Regions from separate parts of the Lysinibacillus sp. NPDC096212 genome, predicted to be linked through region 3. Evidence: riboswitches for the same ligand, from Rfam matches in the RefSeq annotation. Region 3 holds a riboswitch; each other region holds the start of a gene.

Region 1 (6,357 bases), on a different contig from region 3:
AGTTTTGCGTCTTCAGGATGTAAGATTCCCTTTAACAAAATAGGGAGATTCGAACGGCGCTTTAATTCACGTACATTGTCCCAATTTAATGTTGGATGGAATATATTTTGCAACACGCCTTGTACATATGACTCAAATGAATCATCTGGTAAGGAAGCAGTAAAAATAGGGTCATTCATATAGTTTCCTCGTGCATACCCAAGCTTTAATGGTGAAAATTGATTGCGAACATCTTCTTCACGCCAGCCAAGCATGACTGTATCTACAGTTAAAACGATAGCCTCAAAACCGGCAGCCTCGGCTCGAGCGGCCATACTATAGGCAATTTCCTCATTTGTTGACCAATATAATTGAAACCATTTAATAGCAGTGGGAGCTGTTTGTGCCACATCCTCGAGTGCGTAGCTTGAAACTGTGCTTTGAATATAAGGGATTTTTAATTGATCAGCTGCACGTGCTACGGCTAGCTCTCCTTCGTCATGCGCCATTCTGTTCATGCCAACAGGAGCAAATAAGAACGGAGTTGGGTGTACTTTTCCGAACAGTTCAATTGATGTATCAATACTTGAAACATCCTGTAAAAAGCGTGGAATAATAGAGTATTTTTCAAAGGCTGTACGGTTATTCCTTAATGTTTGCTCACCGCCAGCGCCTGAACGGATGTAACCAAACGGACCAGCTTCCATTTTTTCTGCAACTGCCTTTTCTAAATCTGCAAAGCAAATAGGAAAGGGGGCTTGTGCATTAATATTTTTTAATAGTAGATCGCTATGTGTTGTCTTTGTCATCATAATCCTCCTACTAATCTTTTTTTAACTTCGCAGCAAAGCGGTTACCTATTGATTGAATAATCTGAACAAGAATGATTAAGATAAACACTGTCGCATACATTACATCGACCTCATAGCGTAAATGACCGTAACGGTATGCGAGATCACCTAGACCACCAGCACCAACCATTCCTGCCATTGCTGTTGCTCCTATAAGACCGATTGTGGCAATCGTTAAACCTAAAATAATGGATGGGCGCGCCTCTCGTAATAAGACATTCCAAATAATATGACGACGTTTAATACCCATTGCTGTATAAGCTTCCACCACACCTGGATCAACTTCTAAAAGTGCCGTTTCCATAAGTCGCGCAATATAAGGCGTTGTATAAACAACAAGCGGTACAATAACACCTTTTACACCAATAGTTGTGCCGACGATTAGCTTCGTAAACGGTAAAATGAAGAATAGTAAAATAATGAACGGTACAGAGCGGATAATATTAATAAATAAATTGAAAAATTGATAGAGAAATTTATTTTCAAACGATTGTCCTGGGCGAGTTAAAACAATTAAAAGCCCTAATGGGATCCCTATTAAAATAGAGAAAAATAATGAAATCCCGACCATTTGGAAGGTTTCGATAATGGATTTCCCAATAACATCTGACCAATCTGCAAAGAAGCTTTGAATGCTATTCATTTAATTCGCCTCCTAATTCCTCAACGCTTACTCCGTTTTCTGTAAAATACTTAAGTGCTTTTTCTACGATATGTGCTTCACCGTGTAGATGCACGACAATATTACCGACAATGCCGTTTTTTAATTCAATGATATTGGCGGTTAAAATATTCGGTTGAACATCATAAACTTTACTCACTTCTGCTAGTAATGGTTTCCCTGTACTTTCACCAAGGAATGTTAAACGAATAACACTTCCTGAAACATTTAATTGCTCGATAAGGGAAGGGGATAAATTACGTTGAGAAATGGTATTTAAAAACTTTCGTGTCGTTGGATGCTGAGGCTTTGAAAATAGGTCTATAGCAGAGCCGTATTCCACAACCGCCCCTGATTCAAGAACAGATACATCGTCGCAAATTTTTTGAATAACATTCATTTCATGTGTAATGAGTAAAATAGTGATGCCTAGCTCGCGATTAATTTTCAAGAGAAGCTCAAGAATGGCGTCAGTTGTTTCGGGGTCGAGTGCACTTGTCGCTTCATCACTGAGCAAAATCTCAGGCTCTTGGGCAAGGGCACGTGCAATAGCGACACGTTGCTTTTGACCACCTGAAAGCTGGCTAGGATAGCTATCTAATTTCTCTGTTAGGCCAACAATTTCTGCATATTTTGCAACGCGTTTTTTCACTTCGGAGTCGTTATAGCCTAGAAGCTTTAATGGTACCGAGATATTGTTGTAAACAGTCGCTGTTTTTAAAAGGTTAAAATGCTGGAATATCATCCCGATTTTTTGACGAGTTTTGCGAAGGTCGTTTAGAGAAAGGGAAGTAATATCTACATGATCGATTAATACCTTTCCTGTTGTTGGACGTTCTAATAAATTGACACAGCGAATAAGAGTACTTTTTCCTGCACCACTGTAGCCAATAACCCCATGAATTTCACCTTTTTTGACATGCAAGTTAATACCATCTACTGCTTTGACGATACCATTTTTAGTTTTAAATTCTTTTGTTATATTTTCTAGTTGAATCATACGGTGATATCTCCTTTCTTAGTCCTTCTATAAATCAAGAATCTGCTAGCTTTCCTGTAGGAGTCCCGCAGATTCTTGATTTTATGAATGGTCCTTAATCGTCACTTACCAGCTTGGAATTACAGAGCCTTGGAATTCTTTTTCAATAAAATTGCGTACCTCATCAGATTGATAAGCTTCAACAAATTTTTTGATCGTTGGGTCATCTTTGTTTTCGGCACGTACTACAATGTAATTCACATATGGAGAGTCCGTAGATTCTAAAAGAATGGAGTCTTTTTTAGGATTAATGCCAGCATCAAGAGCGAAGTTTGTATTAATAGCTGCTACATCTACTTCACTAAGCTGTTTTGGAATTTGTGCAGCCTCTAATTCAATGAATTTCAAATTCTTTTTGTTTTCTTCCACATCGCGAATAGATGCTGTTAAGTCTGCACCGTCTTTTAATTTAATATAGCCCGCCTCTTGAAGGACAAATAGAGCACGAGCCCCGTTTGTTGGATCATTTGGTAATCCGAACGTTGCACCATCAGGAACGTCATCAAATGATTTATATTTCTCAGAGTATATGCCTAGAGGATTTAAAATTGTTTTTCCAACTGGCACTAAATCTGTATTGTGATCTTTGTTAAATGTCTCGAGGAATGGCTTGTGTTGATAACTGTTTACATCAAGATCGCCCTCTGCTAACGATGTATTTGGTAAAACATAATCAGAGAAAGATTTTACTTCTACCTCTAAGCCATTTTCTTTGGCAACTTTTGCTACAACCTCAGCAATTTGTTCGTGTGGACCAGAAGTTACACCTACTACAATCTTATTTTCATTAATAGCCTTACTTTGACTATCCTTACTATTTTCTTTAGTACCACAGCCTACTAATGCTGCTACTAATGTGAGACTTGCTAAACCTAATAAAATTTTATTTTTCTTTTTCATGAAACATACCTCCAAAGTTTTTTTATCGGTTTTTGAAAATAAAAAAAACTCTCTTAAAAAAATTAAGAGAGGCTCATAAAAAAGTGTCCTCTCTTATCTTTCAAACGATGATCGTTTGCAGGATTTAGCACCTTCCTTAAAAAAGGAGGTTGCCGAGCTTCATAGGGCCAGTCCCTCAGCTACTCTTGATAAGAGATTTATAATATTTTTTTGTAAATCCGATAGAACTAATATAAATTATAGGATATAGTAAGTCAATTGAATTTTTAAAATTTTTTATTTTGTTATAATATTTAGTTGCGAAAGAATCCGCAAGAAAGAGACAAAACTGTTCCCATAGCAAGTTTGAGCTAATGGAACAGTTTTTCGGGTAGAGTCTACTTCATGAGTTAAATAAGTTTAATTTTTCAATTCTACTGATCGCTTCACGTAAGCGGTCTTCGCTAACAAGTAAGCCAACCCGCACATAGCCTTCACCATATTGACCGAAGCCATTGCCTGCAGCTACTGCGATATCAGCTTTGTCGAGCAATAAATCGGCAAATTGTTCACTCGTAAAACCTAATGGAACAGGGAGCCATGCAAAGAAAGAGCCTCTCGGTGCTGTTACTTGCCAACCAATTCGCTGAGCTTCTTCGATCAGTACGTTTCGTCGACGCTCATAAGTCGCACTTAGCTTATCCACGCAACTCTGGGAAGCAGTAAGTGCAACTGCCGCGGCTTGTTGCACGGCAGGGAATTGACTACAAAATAGATGATCTTGAATAAGGTTAATGGCTGCAACAATATCAGGGTTACCAACTGCAAAACCAATGCGCCAGCCTGCCATATTATACGTTTTGGATAATGTATACATTTCGATACCGACATCTTTTGCACCGTCAGCTTGCAGGAAGCTGATAGGTTTATTGCCGTCAAATCCAATCGCCCCGTAGGCAAAATCATGTGCTACGATAATATTGTGCTCTTTTGCAAAGCGTACTGTTTCCTCGAAAAATTCAAGTGTTGCAGTACCGCCAGTTGGGTTATTCGGGTAATTCAAGTAAAGCATCTTCGCCTTTTCTTTTACTGCATCGGATAAAGCATTATAATCAGGCAGAAAATGATTTTCTGCAAAAAGAGGCATAACTTCAAAATTAACATCACCTAATACGACACCTGATAAGTAATCTGGATATCCAGGATCGGGTAATAGCATAGTATCACCGGGGTTTAAAACGGCTAACGGTAACTCAACAAGACCAATTTTCGTACCACCAAGAATAGCTACTTCTGTGTCAGGATCAATGTCAACATTGTATTCGCGTTTGTAGAAACTTGCAGCTGCTTGGCGTAATTCTGCTATGCCACGAAATGGAGAGTATTTATGATTTTGAGGATTTTCTGCCGCCTCCTGCAATGCTTTAATAATATGTGGAGGAGTGGGTTGATCTGGATTACCTTGACCAAGATTAATAACATCACGCCCTTCAGCAAGAGCAGCGTTTACTTTTTGCACAAGTGCTGCAAAAAATTGAGTTGGAAGTAGCTGTAGTTTTTTTGAGAATTCCATGCATGTCCACCTTTTTCAGAATATAATAATTATTAAAGATATGATGCACATAATATTACTTTTTTTAGTAATTGTCTAGAGCCCAATAGTTTATGAGGTGAGGAAAATTGAACAAAGTCTCGTATTTTATCGTCAATGCTTTTACTACAGAGCTTTACAAGGGAAATCCCGCAGCAGTCTGTTTACTTGATTCACCAATACCTGAGTCGACCATGCAGAAAATTGCTCAGGAGATTCCCGTACCAACAACAGCTTTTGTCCAAAAGAAGGATCATGATTTTTTTCTTAGATGGTTTACGCCAGCAAAGGAAATACCAATTTGTGGACATGGAACAATCGCTAGCGCTTTTTTACTTTGGAAACAAGGAATTGTACCCGTCAATTCTTCGATTACATTCCAGACTGTAAGCGGTCCTTTGCAAGCAAATTGGTTGAATGAACTAGTTGAAATAACAATTAAGAAGTACCAGTTAGAAGAGATTGAATGTCCTTTGGAGCTTGAGGAATGGCTTGGTGTGAAACCAACATATGTAGGGAAAACAGAATTGGATTATATAGTGGAGCTAAGTCACGAAGAGTATATTGCAGATTTCAAAGCTGATTTTCATGCGATGAAACAGTTCCCGGTACGTGGTGTTTGTATTACAAGTCGTTCTAAAGATGAGGGAATTGATATAGTCTCAAGATTCTTTTCTCCAGCACAAGGCATTGATGAGGATCATGTAAATGGTTCCACTCATGGTGCGCTAGGACCTTACTGGTGTGAAAAATTATCAAAAGAAAGTATCGTTAGCAAACAGCTTTCAAAACGTGGTGGATTATTGTACGTTACACCAAAAATAAAAGATGTGGCAATTGCGGGTTCGGCTGTTCAAGTATTGAGTGGTGAAATATTAATCTAAATATTTGAGCTTAAACCATGGAAGTAAGGTTGATTTATTGTAGTATAAATACAGAACAGTACTGTCTAGAGGAGGAATAGTAATGAAGATTGGTTGTATCCAATTAAATGTAGGTTTTGGCAAAGTAGAAGAAAATTTTGCTCGCGCTGAGGACAAAATTCGTGAAGCGGCAAAACAAGGTGCAGAAATTATTGTACTACCAGAAATGTGGAATTCAGGCTATGCTCTTGAAAAATTATCAGAGCTTGCAGATGTGGATGGAGAGCGTTCGAAAGCATTTTTATCAAACCTAGCGAAAGAGCTTGGCGTACATATTGTTGGTGGCTCTGTTTCAACGAAGAAGGGCGATAAATTTTACAACACGATGTATACGTTTGATAAAAATGGAGAGTTAGTAGGTGAATATAACAAGGCACATCTTTTCCGTTTGATGGACGAGCATTTATATTTAGAAGCTGGGGATGAGATGAATC
Region 2 (6,357 bases), on a different contig from region 3:
CGGAAATGATACACAAGGTGCAGGTAGCAATAATAACGATACTTCTTCACAGAGTAATAGTACTAGCAATGGCGAAAATGCTACACAAGGTGAAAGTAGTAGTAATAACGTTAATTGTACTCAAAATGAAAGTAGCAGTAATAACGTTAATTCTACTCAAAGAGATAGTAGCAGCAATAGTGAAAATCCTTCACCGAGCAAAAGTGATAACGCTTCAAGCAATACTACACAGAATGATAGCGATACCGGGAATACTCCAAACAGTGATAAAAATAAAGATTCTCCAGAAAGTTAACAGCATAGCAAAAAAAGGAATCAAACGAATGATTCCAAAATTTTTAAAAATAAAGAAACAAAAACAATTGTTATTTTTTCGATTTTTTTATTGATCGTCGCTGCATTAAATATTGAGGTCCATTAAGGATCAAAATTCCAAGCCCATTTCACCAATTAAAGATTTAATTGTCTCCTTGATAAAATAATAAGGAACTTTATGTTAAGAGAAAAGGGGTAGCGTTCATATGGAAAAAGAAATAATTAGCTCAAGACAATTTATGATCATTACCCTTCTCTCTTCAATTGGGACAGCTATTTTAATTAGCCCTGCTAGTGTAACAAGTGAAGCGAAACAAGATGCCTGGATTGCAGCGATTATTAGTGTCGTTCTAAGTTTACTCTTAATAAAGCTTTTCGTTACTGTAGGAAAACGGACACCTACCCTTACATTTGTAGAGGCTAATGAAAAGATATTAGGTCGTTTTTTCGGAAAAATAACTTCGATTGGCTTTATTATTCTATCCTTTCTTTCTGCTGGTGAATTATTATATTTCATTGGCATTTTCATGAAAACAGAAATTATGCCAGAAACACCTATGATGGCCTTTGCTTTTCTGTTCAGTATTATCATTATTTATGCAGCATTTCTAGGAATTGAAGTTTTTGCCCGTTCTGCAGAAATACTATTCGCAATGTTTATTTTAATTTTTATTTTTTTTGTAGTTTGTATTTCACCATCCGTCCATATGGAAAATCTACAGCCAATAATGGAAGTACCAGCAAAATCATTATTCTTTAGTATTATTCGATTAATGAGTATTTTTTCATTGCCACTTGTCATATTGTTAATGATTTTTCCTTCTTCTGTTAACGTCCATGAATCAGCCCAAAAAGGTTTTTACATTGGCACAATTCTTGGAGGGATTGTCTTAATTGCTATCATCACACTGGCTATCCTTGTCCTAGGTCCAACAAATACTGCTTCTAGGACATTTCCTAGCTATTCATTAGCCCAAAGAATTTCAATCGGGAATTTTTTGCAGCGTATTGAAGTTATTATGGCAGCAATGTGGATAATATCAATTTATATTAAAACTTTTATGTTTTTTTACGCTGGGGTCATCGGCATCGCACAAATATGTAAAATTAACAATCATCGACCGCTCATTTTTCCATTCGGAATGATTATCCTTGGACTTTCACAAATTGTTCATCCTAGTATCATTCATTCAGAAATTTACAATAAAGAAACCTGGCCTATTTTTTCCTTTATTTTCGCTATCTTATTACCATTAGTTTTACTACTTGTCGCGAAGATTCGCAAAATCAACGGTAATAATACAAAAAGTAATTGTAGTACACAGAATGAAAATGGTAGTAATAACGGTAATGCTACTCAAGGTGCAGGTAATACTAATAACGATAATTCTTCACAGAGTGATAGCAGTAGCAATGCTGGAAATGCTACTCAAGGTGAAAGTAGTAGTAATAACGGTAATTCTACTCAGAGTGATAGTAGCAGTAATGGCGGAAATGCTACTCAAGGTGAAAGTAGTAGTAATAACGGTAATTCTACTCAAAATGATAGTAGCAACAATGGCGGAAACTCTTTACAGAGTGAAAGTAATAGTAATGACGAAAACTCTACTCAGGGTAATAGTAGCAACAATGGCGGGAATTCTTCTCAAAGTGGAAGTAGCAGTAATGGTGGAAATGCTACACAAAGTGAAAGTAGCAATAATGCCGGAAATACTACTCAAAATGAAAGTAGTAGTAATAACGATAATTCTACTCAAAGTGATAGTAGTAGCAATGCCGGTAATACTACTCAAAATGAATGTAGTAATAATAACGATAATTCTACTCAAAGTGCAAGTAACAGCGAAAATCCTTCGCAGAGTGATAGTAGCAACAATACTACACAGAATGATAGCGATACCGGCAATACTCCAAGCAGTGATAGAAATAAAAATTCATCAGAAAATTAACAGCATAATGGCGTGAAAAAATGATGACCCTGAAATATCAAAGTCATCATTTTTCTTTATTGTAATTGAGCGGTTTTAAATATGATATTCAATCTGATCGACAAAATCCCATTCGTATGGTGTTTCTTGGTAAACATAGTAGTTCAACCAATTCGAGAATAATAAATGTGTATGGGCACGCCACGTATTAATCGGTTCATTTCCTGGATCATCATTTGGGAAGTAATTCACGGGTACCTCAATATCTAATCCTTTCGCAACATCACGACTATATTCATCCGCTAAGGTTGTCGCATCATATTCAAGATGGCCAGTAATCATAATGTTTTTATTATCCTTAGATTGCACAATGAAAACACCAGCATCTTCAGAATAAGATAGTAATCGTAAATTGGGATGGCTAAGTACTTCATCAATTGATACAGATGTATAACGTGAATGTGGTGCAGTAAATGAATCACTAAAGCCACGTACTAAATCCACTGTTAAATCCGTAATAACATGCGAATATACACCTGAGCATTTAGCAGGCAGCCCAATTTTACCAATACCGTAATGATGGTATAACGCTGCCTGTGCACCCCAACATATATGTAAAACCGATGTTACGTTTGTCTTGGACCAATCCATAATTTCAGAAATTTCCTGCCAGTAGTTCACTTCTTCAAATTCCATTTTCTCTACTGGTGCACCCGTAATAATCATGCCATCATAGCGACGATGACGAATTTGATTGAAAGTCGTGTAAAATAATTGCAAATGTGATTTACTAACATTTTTCGATTCATGTGTAGCAGTATTTAAAAATGTAATATTCACCTGTAACGGTGTATTACCTAATAAACGTAGTAACTGCAGCTCTGTTTTTTCTTTTTCCGGCATTAAATTAAAAATTAAGATATTTAATGGACGAATTTGTTGAGTTTTCGCTCTGTCCTCTTCCATTACGAAGATTTTTTCCTCACGTAAATGTTCTCCAGCTGGTAAGTTTTTCGGAATATTAATTGGCATCTTGCATTCCCCTCTCTAGTTAAAATCAATTGGGCCTTAGTCTCCATGCACAGGCCCTGTTCAAAACTCATTAAGTCTTCTTTTTCGATGAAATTAAAAAATCCTCCTCATTCCATTTGAGATAGAATGAGAAGGATTTTTCCACGTTCACTCTTATCTCTCAAAGGACAAATCCTTTGCTGGAATTAGCACCTTTCTAACTTTCGTTAGAGGTTGCTGAAGCGTCATCGGGCCAAATCCCTCAACTTCTCATGATAAGATTATTTAATTAAAAAGAATTGTAACATGAACAATTAAGAATATCAATAATACATAGAATATTTTGTTATTAATCATGCATGTCATTATGTTTTTAGGGAAATTATAGTTTAGTTATTTATCTTTACACCCTAGTGATACTTTTGCTATAGTCTTTACTTATGTAGACCTTGGTGAAAAAACACTTTTTATCGCCTCTATTATTCCAAACACAAGAAAGATGCCAAAAAAGATAGTAAGTAAATTGAAATTTGGTGTTTCATAAAAAGTAAACCACTCTTTGAAAATTGAAGATTCCGTAATTCTTCCAATAAACGTTCCGCCAATATCTCTATAATTAGGTATCCATCCTGTTGCTTCACACGTAATAAAGATTATCTGTGACAATAAAAATACACCAATAGAAGACACCCAAGTTTTTTTCAAAAATGGAATTGGATTTTTTTGTTTATTAGCCAAGTTATATCCCCCCTCTAATTGTTATACGTAAAATTCAGGAATAAATTTCAAAATTAAACATATATTCTCTTTTTTAGATAATCCTATCAATTATATTTGTCGATGAACGGCTTAATCATGTATTTGTAACTATTGATACTTGCTTGAGTCGTATTGTTGAATTTTCTGTCTGCAATAAAATCATCATAAGCAAACTTTAACAGCATAAAAAAATACACCTCTCCTCATCTAAATTAATAGACAATAAGAAGTGTATTATTAATAACAAATAAACTTTAATCTACCCAACATCTTATCATGTACTTCAAACCCTTGGTACGACTGGGTTTCTAAAACAATCCCTCAATTTCTCATGATGAGATTATTTAATTAAAAAGAATTGTAACATGAACAATTAAGAATATCAATAGTACATAGAATATTTTGTTATTAACCATGCATGTCATTATGTAATTTGTTTAACACTAATCTTGAATGTTTACATTCATTATTTGATGGTAAACATGCTGTACTTATGTTAACATATACCTTTAGTAACAGAGAGGAACGTGAATACTTTGATTAAAATTGAATTTCCAAAACCAGATTTAGTAATTCGCCAACGCGAACAAGATTTAAAGCCAGGTGATGTACCAATCACACCGTACCATGGTTTTATTGATTTCCATAAAATCACACGTGAAAACGGTGGTATTTTCTTATTCTACAATGAAGAGAACGAACTATTATTTGTCGGTAAAGCACGTAAAATTCGTCAACGTATTAAAAAGCATTTCGAGGACAATGTGTCACCGATGAAAAATCACCGTAATGAAATTTTCAAAATTGAAGTGTATGAAGTGGAAGATCCAATGGAACGTGAAATTTACGAAACATACGCGATCAATTCATTCCGCGCTAAATACAATGTTGATAAAGTATTTTATTAATATTTAACGAAAAAAAGAATCTGCTCGCCTTCTGTAATGTACATGACGGCTTGCAGATTCTTTTTCAATACTTTCATTCTAAGAAAAATGCTTTACGTTCTTTAGTAATCCATTCCTCAAGCTCCGTATCATCGCGCTTTAAAAGGCGATTAATAAGCACGTCATGCCATATATAATCCTCTAATAAATATATATGAACAGGATCATTGGTAATAAAAGCCGTTTCCTGATTTGACGGAGAGTGACCATAAATCATTTGCTTGCCATCTACCGATAAAATAAACCAATGAGGTGTAGACGCATTCCTCGTATAGCGAGTGATACGGTGTTGGTCAATAGAAGCTAAATGGTCCTCCACATACAAGGTAATTCCATGAACAGGGATATGTTTCGCTATCTCATGTATATCTTCCCGCAATTCTTCATACATATCTTCCCACATTGATAATATGACTTTTTTCTCCGCCTTTTTTAATAAAGACTGACAATAATTAACGATTGCCTCTTTGCCTTTTAATGTGACAACCTTATGCTCCGCTTCCTGCTCTTTTACCTCTAATTTTTCTAATTGATCACTAATCGATGTGAAATTTGACTGCCAACGTTGTTGAATTTGTTGTAAAAACACAGCGACAGGAATGGAAGAGTATGTCGTTTGATCTGCCGTTTCTTCTTTCAATACTAACCCTTTTTCAACAAGTACATCAAGTATGTCGTATATTCTTGCACGAGGGATACCGGAGTTTTTACTTACTTGATAGGCACTAACATGACTATTTTGGACAAGTGCAGTATAGGCCTTTGCTTCATATTCTGTGAATCCCAATTCTTTTAATTGGGCGATTAATAATTCCATCGAATCCCTCCATTACCTCTATTATAAGATAAGCCTATGAAGATAAGCCAACGAAAAAATTAGTCTTTACAGCCTCGCGAAATTTAGTTACTATTTCAGTAGTAACTATTGAGAGGTGCACACATGCTATTTGAATTAGATGTAAATGTAGTCATATTATTAATATCTTTTGGATTTTTAGCCGCCTTTGTGGATGCGGTCGTTGGAGGTGGAGGCTTAATTGCTTTACCTGCCCTTATGTTTGCTGGTTTAAATCCAGCAGCAGCCGTAGCAACCAATAAACTTGCCGGCACTATGGGTTCTTTGACATCAACCATTTCTTTTTATCGTTCTGGTCAGCTAGAAATTCGGTCAGTTATCAAATACTTTCCCCTAGCCTTTATAGGATCACTTTTTGGGGCTTGGACTGTCCATTTAATCAATCCTGAATTACTAAAACCACTCATGCTCATAATGCTTGCTGCTGTTGCAGTCTATACCATCTTTAAAAAAGATTGGGGTTCAGTAGCTGCAGTCAAAAATTTAAAGTTTACACACTTAGTTTTATTCATGCTGTTGTTATTTACAATTGGTTTTTATG
Region 3 (6,357 bases):
ACGTGGCCAGTCGGATGTTGAAAACTCATCCACTACTTTGCGTGCAATTTCTACAGCGCGTTTATTAATCTCTTCCGCTTTCGCACCAAGATCATATTCATTTAATACAAGTGGAGTACTTCCAAATGTATTTGTACAAATAATATCTGCTCCAGCCTCTAAATATTTTCCATGAATTTTTTCAAGCACATCTGGTCTAGTTAGCACGAGATTTTCATTACAGCCATCATATTCCTCGCCGCCAAAATCCTCTGCTGATAAATTTTCATTTTGTAGCATTGTTCCCATTGCGCCATCAAGAATTAATATTCGTTTCTCTAGTTGCTCTTCAATCATGTGCTTAGCCATTTATACTTACCCCTTTTTTCTGTTCATCCAATTGCTCAATAAATTTCATTAATTCTAGCGTCATATCATAGCGTAAAAATGGTGTGATGAGGTAAATACCATTGAAATATTCCGCTGCTACTTCTACTAATTCTTTAGCAATTGCAATTCCTTCTAGTGTTGCGCGTTCCTTATCATCGCCACAAGCCCTCATACGTGCTAATGCATCATCAGATAGTTTGATGCCTGGCACTTCATGATGTAAGAACTCCGCACTTTTATAGCTCGTTACTGGCATAATGCCTATATAAATTGGTGTTTCTAAATGCTTTGTCGCCTCGTAAATTCCCACGATTTTTTCCTTTGTATAAACAGGCTGTGAAATAAAATAATCTGCCCCATGTTCAATTTTCTTTTCTAATCGAGAGACAGCGCGATCTAGTACACGTACATTAGGATTAAATGCAGCCGCTACAGAGAAATTTGCCTTTTTACGAAGCGGTTTCCCTGAGAACGATACACCTTCATTTAATTGTTTTATTAATTGGATCAGCTCCATTGAAGATACGTCATAAACGCTAGTTGCTCCTGGGAAATCGCCTACCTTTGTCGGATCTCCAGTAACTGCTAAAATATCATGAATCCCTAGTGCATTTAATCCCATTAAATGTGATTGAAGACCAATTAAATTACGATCTCGGCATGTTATATGGGTTAACGGGCGTACCCCGTGTGTTTCTTTCAGTAAGGCACCCATTGCGACATTACTAATCCTTGGAGAAGCAAGAGAGTTATCGGCCATCATGACTACATCTGCGCCCGCCTCATATATTTTTTTTGCACCTTCAATAAAGCCTTCAATTTCTAAATGTCTTGGCGTATCTAACTCCACAATAACCGAGCGTTCACGTTTTACTTTTTCATGTAATGGCTCATAATTTGCTGGCTCTGCCTCACGGACAACCTCTACTTTTTCTGGTTTTGCATACTTTTCCTCGACCGGGGATAGCTCCTCTAAGTACTTTTTCACTGCAGCAATATGCTTTGGTGTCGTTCCACAACAGCCACCAATTAAACGTACCCCCTGATCACGAAGCGCTACAGCTGCTCGACCAAAATAATCTGCCTCCGACTCATAAACGACACGCCCATCCTCCAAATCAAGAAGAGAGGCGTTCGGATACGCTGACATAAATGCCTTCTCAGGAAGCTCTACTCCTTCAAATGCTTGTATAGTATGGTGAGGGCCTAAGCGACAGTTAACTCCTACGATATCTGCACCTAACGCTTCAAGTTTATATAAGGCGTTATTTAAGCTCATTCCATTTTGCAAAATTCCGGGTTCGTGCATAGAAACTTGAGCGATAATCGGTAATTTCGTTTTAGCTCGCAGCATTGTTAAAGTCGCCGTTAGCTCTTCAAAGTCATAATAAGTTTCAAGTAAAAGACCATCTGGATTTCCTGCCAGTAAAACTGTTGCCTGCTCATCAACGGTTGCTAAAATTTCTTCTAACGTTGCGTCACTTTTACGAATACCACGGATTCCTCCAATTGTACCTAAAACAAATTGTCCACCATCTGCCGCTGCTCGTTTTGCAATCGTTATAGCAGCTTCATTAAACTGCTGTACACGAGATTCTAACCCATAGCGGGCTAATTTTATGGCATTAGCTCCGTAAGTATTCGTCTGAATAATATCAGCACCAGCTGCAATATATTCTCTATGAATCTTTTCAATTAATTCAGGTCTCTGTACATTCATTTCCTCATGACAGTACTCCAAGCCGTAGCCGTATAAAACTGTACCAATTGCACCATCTGCTGTTAGAACTTGCGTTTTTAACCTTTCAAGCAATTCCATAAAACTAACCTCTCTTCCCTAATCTTTAAAATAAAAAAAAGCCTTCTTTCATAAAAAAAGAAGGCTTTTACGTCATTTCGTAATTGTTTTCCTTCTCATCTTCGACACACGGTCTTCTGGATTTAGCACCTGACATTAAGTTGGTTGCTGAAGCTTCATAGGGCCAGTCCCTCTGCTTCTCTTGATAAGAATTTAGTATGAATTTTTTAAATAATTAAAAGAATCATATCGTTTACGAACGATTGAGTCAAGACTATTTCACTGAACAAAGGATAATTTTTACGAAATTTATAATATTTTGATTTATATCAAACAATTACGATAGTTTTTCTACAAGTTCTTCACCAATTTTTTTACCGTTTTGAATACATGCACCTATGCCTACTCCAAAATATGAGCATCCCGCTATTGATAAATTTGGATAGTTTTTCTCGAGCTCTTGTAAGAGACCTTGCAACGCTTCACGATGTGCCAAGTCGTACTTCGGCATCTGGTCGATCCATTTTGTCACGTCAACAACAGTTGGTTTTTCCTCAATCCCCAAGCTTTTTCTTACATCCTCAAGAGCAACTGCTGCTAACTCTTCATCTGTCATCATACGCAATCTCTCATACTCAGGGTTAATGCTCTTATAAAAAAGTCGTACAAGTAATTTCCCTTCTGCAGAGGTATGTTTCCACTTGCGGCTTGTCCACGTTGCTGCATTACAAATAACATCCGAATTATGTGACACAATATAGCCTGTTCCATCTGCTGGCAATCTATTATCGGGAACATCAAATCCTAAATAAATCGTAATGGCGGATGCAGTATTAAATTGTTTAAAATAGCCGTTCAACGATTCATCCTGTAATAAGCTTTGTACCGCTTCATTTGGCAGTGCCAATACAACATGATTTGCTTCAATCATTTTACCGTTTGCTAACGTAACAGAGTATAGATTCTCCTGCTTTTTAACACTAGTAGTGGCAATCCCTTTTATAATTTCTACATCCGTTAATGTTTCTTCAAGTCGATCAATTAGTGACGATAAACCATTTTTAAATGAAATAAATTTTTTGTTGGAGGCTTTCACAAATTGTTTCCTGTTTGCATCAAAACCTTTAATAATACTACCGTAATCGTTTTTGTAATCGATTAAATACGGTAAAGTCGAAGCAATTGAAAGTTGATTTAAATCTCCAGAATATACACCTGCAAGTACCGGCGCTATTTGGTTTTGAACAAGCTCCTCACCTAAATAATACGTTAAAAATTCCCCAATCGAGCTTTCTTTTGTAAACCTTTCATTCGGCATTGTTAAATCCTTTAACGCTTCTTTTTTACCTTCCTCAGATACAAGCGTGCTTTCCTCGAGAGATTGTAGGCTCATAGGAATACCGAACGTTGAGTCTGCTGGGATAGCATGTAGCTCATTATTTGTGTAAATATACGAAATACCTGTTTCGTTGTACACAAGATTTTGTTCAAAGTTTAGTTCCTCTACTAACTCCATGACACCTTTATGACGCGCTACAATAGAATCTGCTCCAGTTTCCATGATGAAGCCTTGTTCATATGCAGAGTGAAGCTTGCCACCAAGGTATGTATTTTTTTCAACAAGTACAAGTTTTACATCTAAGTTTTTCTCCTGAACTTGGCGTTGTAAATAATGCATCGTACACAATCCCGTAATTCCGCCACCTAATACAACAACTGTTTTCATATTAACCGCCCCTATTTTTAGTTCTTTATTTAGTATAAACTTTTTTTATCAAAAATTACGTTAAACCCTTTACAAATTTAGCAAAAATGGAGCTATCCAGCACATTGGACAGCTCCATTTTTTTATATTCAAATAGCATATATTCGCTAGAGGCTTTTATCTCCATAACGGAAATTATATATAAACAATTAATATAGTGTTATTTGTGCCTTAAAGTGTGTAGCGCCTTAATAGGAAACAACAATTTTCTTTGCCTTTTGCTTTTCTCTTCATTAATTTAAATTTTGTGCAAAGCTAGCTAGTTTTCCAGCTGAGTTTTTCACTTCGTTAAAGGCAATACCTAATTCACTTAGTACGTCTACTATTGCTTGTACTTCTTTTTCCATCCGACCATTTTGGTCTTTCGCCTCGGTCATAGCTTCTAATATGTTAGTAAATTGCCCTTCCGTTTGAACCATATTTCCCTCACCAGACGCTACCTCTTCTTGAATATTACTAAGCGACTGAACAAGTTTATCTGTCCGCTCATTCGTTCTATGTAGTAACGTTGCTACCGATGTGACAGATTCCTTTGTTTGATTCGATAGTTTTCTCACTTCATCTGCAACAACACTAAAGCCTTTACCCGCTTCTCCAGCACGAGCCGCTTCTATTGCCGCATTTAAAGCCAACAAGTTTGTTTGATTAGCAATATTTGTTACAACATTCATAATCGATTCCATTTCCTTTGACATATCTGTCAACTGTGCAATATTTTCTGCTATATCATCAAGCGAGCAAATAATAGTATTCATATTTTGCGATTGACTCTTTAATCGTTCACGACCTTCTAATGCCTGACTCTCAGCCATAGTCGACACTTGAAGTGATTTTTTCGCTAGTTGCTTAATTTCCTCTGATTGTCCACTTAAGCGATGAAATGAATTGTTCGTTTCCTGAGATATTGTGGCAAGACCTTCCGAAGACTCTACGATTTCTTGCTCTATCGCTTCTTTTCTACGTTCCATTTTTTCATGAATTTGCTCAATTGTATGCTCAAACGCCTCTAAAACCAATTGTTGCTCAAAATTAGAAATTTTTGAGATTGCTCGAATTGTATTAAGCTGATCCATTGGATGATTAACATGTTCTTCAACCAAGTCAATAAATGATGCTGTTAAATCTTGGAATGCGCAAATATACCATTGTGTTTTTAGCCCAATATGGACATGCACTTTAGCAATTTTTATTCGTCTTTGATAAAATTCATCATCAATCGTACCATTAAACATTTCAATAATATGACGTCGTAATGTAATTTTCAGCTTCTCCACGGAACTATGTTTATTAATAATATCTACTAAACTACGTTCAGTTCCAATCATTTCATAAAATCGATTAACAATATTATCAATACTGCCTTCTACAAAAGGTTGAAAGGCTTTTAAATATTGTAAATCCCTCTTTGTCAATTTGAGCAAATCAATTTGCTTTTTTATTGAATGGCAATTCGCTAAATCCATTTTTACAATGTATTGCTTTAAATCTAACGCCGTTGTCTTTCTCTGTTTTTGAAAGATCACACATTTACCCTCTTTCATGCTGTGTACTTTTGAAAAGCTGAGAAAAATTTAATTTCGTCTACCAAAAATATAAAAGATTAGGAAGATTTCATCCCCAACTTTTAGTGATAAGCCATCACATTACTTATGACGCTGATTCCTGCTACGGGCTACAATCAGCTAAAAATCGCAATCTTTTTACTAGCTATTGCTTCTAACTACTCTTTCAAAATCACTCATATACATTATACATTTTATAAATAGCTGTCAATTTTCGGGTATACATTTTTTTCCTTAAATTATATAAAAAGTCCCTGTTATCTAACCTATTATCTAAAGCAGTAAAAAAGCTACCACAATACTTTTGGGTAGCCAATTTACATCATCTCTATTTTTTTATCCTTATTTTTTCCTTGTTTTAGTTTGAAATAATTACCGATTTGTTGATTTAATATTTTTACAATCAGTCATTTGTAGTGATATACACCTACAAAACACCCTTGAATAAGAACCTAAGACCTGTATACAAAATATCGATAATCAAATCTAAATACCTATTATTTTTTAATAAAAAATACTTACATTCCTTTCAATTCTTGCAGTATAATTGCAGCCTCCTCACTTCCTGCTTCTGCTGCAAGTCCATACCACTTTATAGCCTCTTTAATATTTCTAGCTATTCCTTCTCCTTTATTGTAAATGTGCCCTAATTGTAATTTAGCTTCCGAATCGCCTTGAAGAGCAGCCTGTTTAAACCAATGAATACCCTTTTCAATATTGCGTATACCTGTTAACCCCTGGCTCCAAATGAAGCCTAAATCATAAAAGGTATCTACATGATATTGCTCTGCAGCTTTTTCATACCAATATAATCCACGGTTCACATCTTTCGTTTGCCCTAACCGTCCCTCTAAATAGATTCC

What was found. Region 3 has a riboswitch for S-adenosylmethionine ahead of ACIQ7T_RS25150 (bifunctional homocysteine S-methyltransferase/methylenetetrahydrofolate reductase). Riboswitches for the same ligand answer to the same signal wherever they lie in the genome.
Region 1: it holds a riboswitch for S-adenosylmethionine, as region 3 does, so the genes downstream of both, ACIQ7T_RS12810 (MetQ/NlpA family ABC transporter substrate-binding protein) here and ACIQ7T_RS25150 (bifunctional homocysteine S-methyltransferase/methylenetetrahydrofolate reductase) in region 3, are expected to answer to the same signal.
Region 2: it holds a riboswitch for S-adenosylmethionine, as region 3 does, so the genes downstream of both, metA (homoserine O-acetyltransferase MetA) here and ACIQ7T_RS25150 (bifunctional homocysteine S-methyltransferase/methylenetetrahydrofolate reductase) in region 3, are expected to answer to the same signal.

What each region holds. Positions count from the first base shown of each region.
Region 1 covers NZ_JBIWFQ010000011.1:89,399-95,755, reverse strand. Annotated here, with positions in the region: gene ACIQ7T_RS12825 (alpha-hydroxy acid oxidase) at 1-788, opposite strand, end outside; gene ACIQ7T_RS12820 (methionine ABC transporter permease) at 802-1,473, opposite strand; gene ACIQ7T_RS12815 (methionine ABC transporter ATP-binding protein) at 1,466-2,491, opposite strand; gene ACIQ7T_RS12810 (MetQ/NlpA family ABC transporter substrate-binding protein) at 2,597-3,430, opposite strand; SAM riboswitch class I at 3,521-3,625, opposite strand; gene ACIQ7T_RS12805 (pyridoxal phosphate-dependent aminotransferase) at 3,813-4,982, opposite strand; gene ACIQ7T_RS12800 (PhzF family phenazine biosynthesis protein) at 5,090-5,884, shown strand; gene ACIQ7T_RS12795 (carbon-nitrogen family hydrolase) at 5,967-6,357, shown strand, end outside.
Region 2 covers NZ_JBIWFQ010000047.1:15,023-21,379, forward strand. Annotated here, with positions in the region: gene ACIQ7T_RS26750 (GerAB/ArcD/ProY family transporter) at 1-295, shown strand, start outside; gene ACIQ7T_RS26755 (endospore germination permease) at 522-2,264, shown strand; gene metA (homoserine O-acetyltransferase MetA) at 2,340-3,275, opposite strand; SAM riboswitch class I at 3,426-3,536, opposite strand; gene ACIQ7T_RS26765 (YfzA family protein) at 3,693-3,992, opposite strand; gene ACIQ7T_RS26770 (nucleotide excision repair endonuclease) at 4,550-4,921, shown strand; gene ACIQ7T_RS26775 (TrmB family transcriptional regulator) at 4,995-5,777, opposite strand; gene ACIQ7T_RS26780 (TSUP family transporter) at 5,901-6,357, shown strand, end outside.
Region 3 covers NZ_JBIWFQ010000038.1:4,292-10,648, reverse strand. Annotated here, with positions in the region: gene metH (methionine synthase) at 1-348, opposite strand, end outside; gene ACIQ7T_RS25150 (bifunctional homocysteine S-methyltransferase/methylenetetrahydrofolate reductase) at 341-2,188, opposite strand; SAM riboswitch class I at 2,281-2,379, opposite strand; gene ACIQ7T_RS25145 (protoporphyrinogen oxidase) at 2,505-3,893, opposite strand; gene ACIQ7T_RS25140 (protoglobin domain-containing protein) at 4,166-5,455, opposite strand; gene ACIQ7T_RS25135 (SEL1-like repeat protein) at 6,013-6,357, opposite strand, start outside.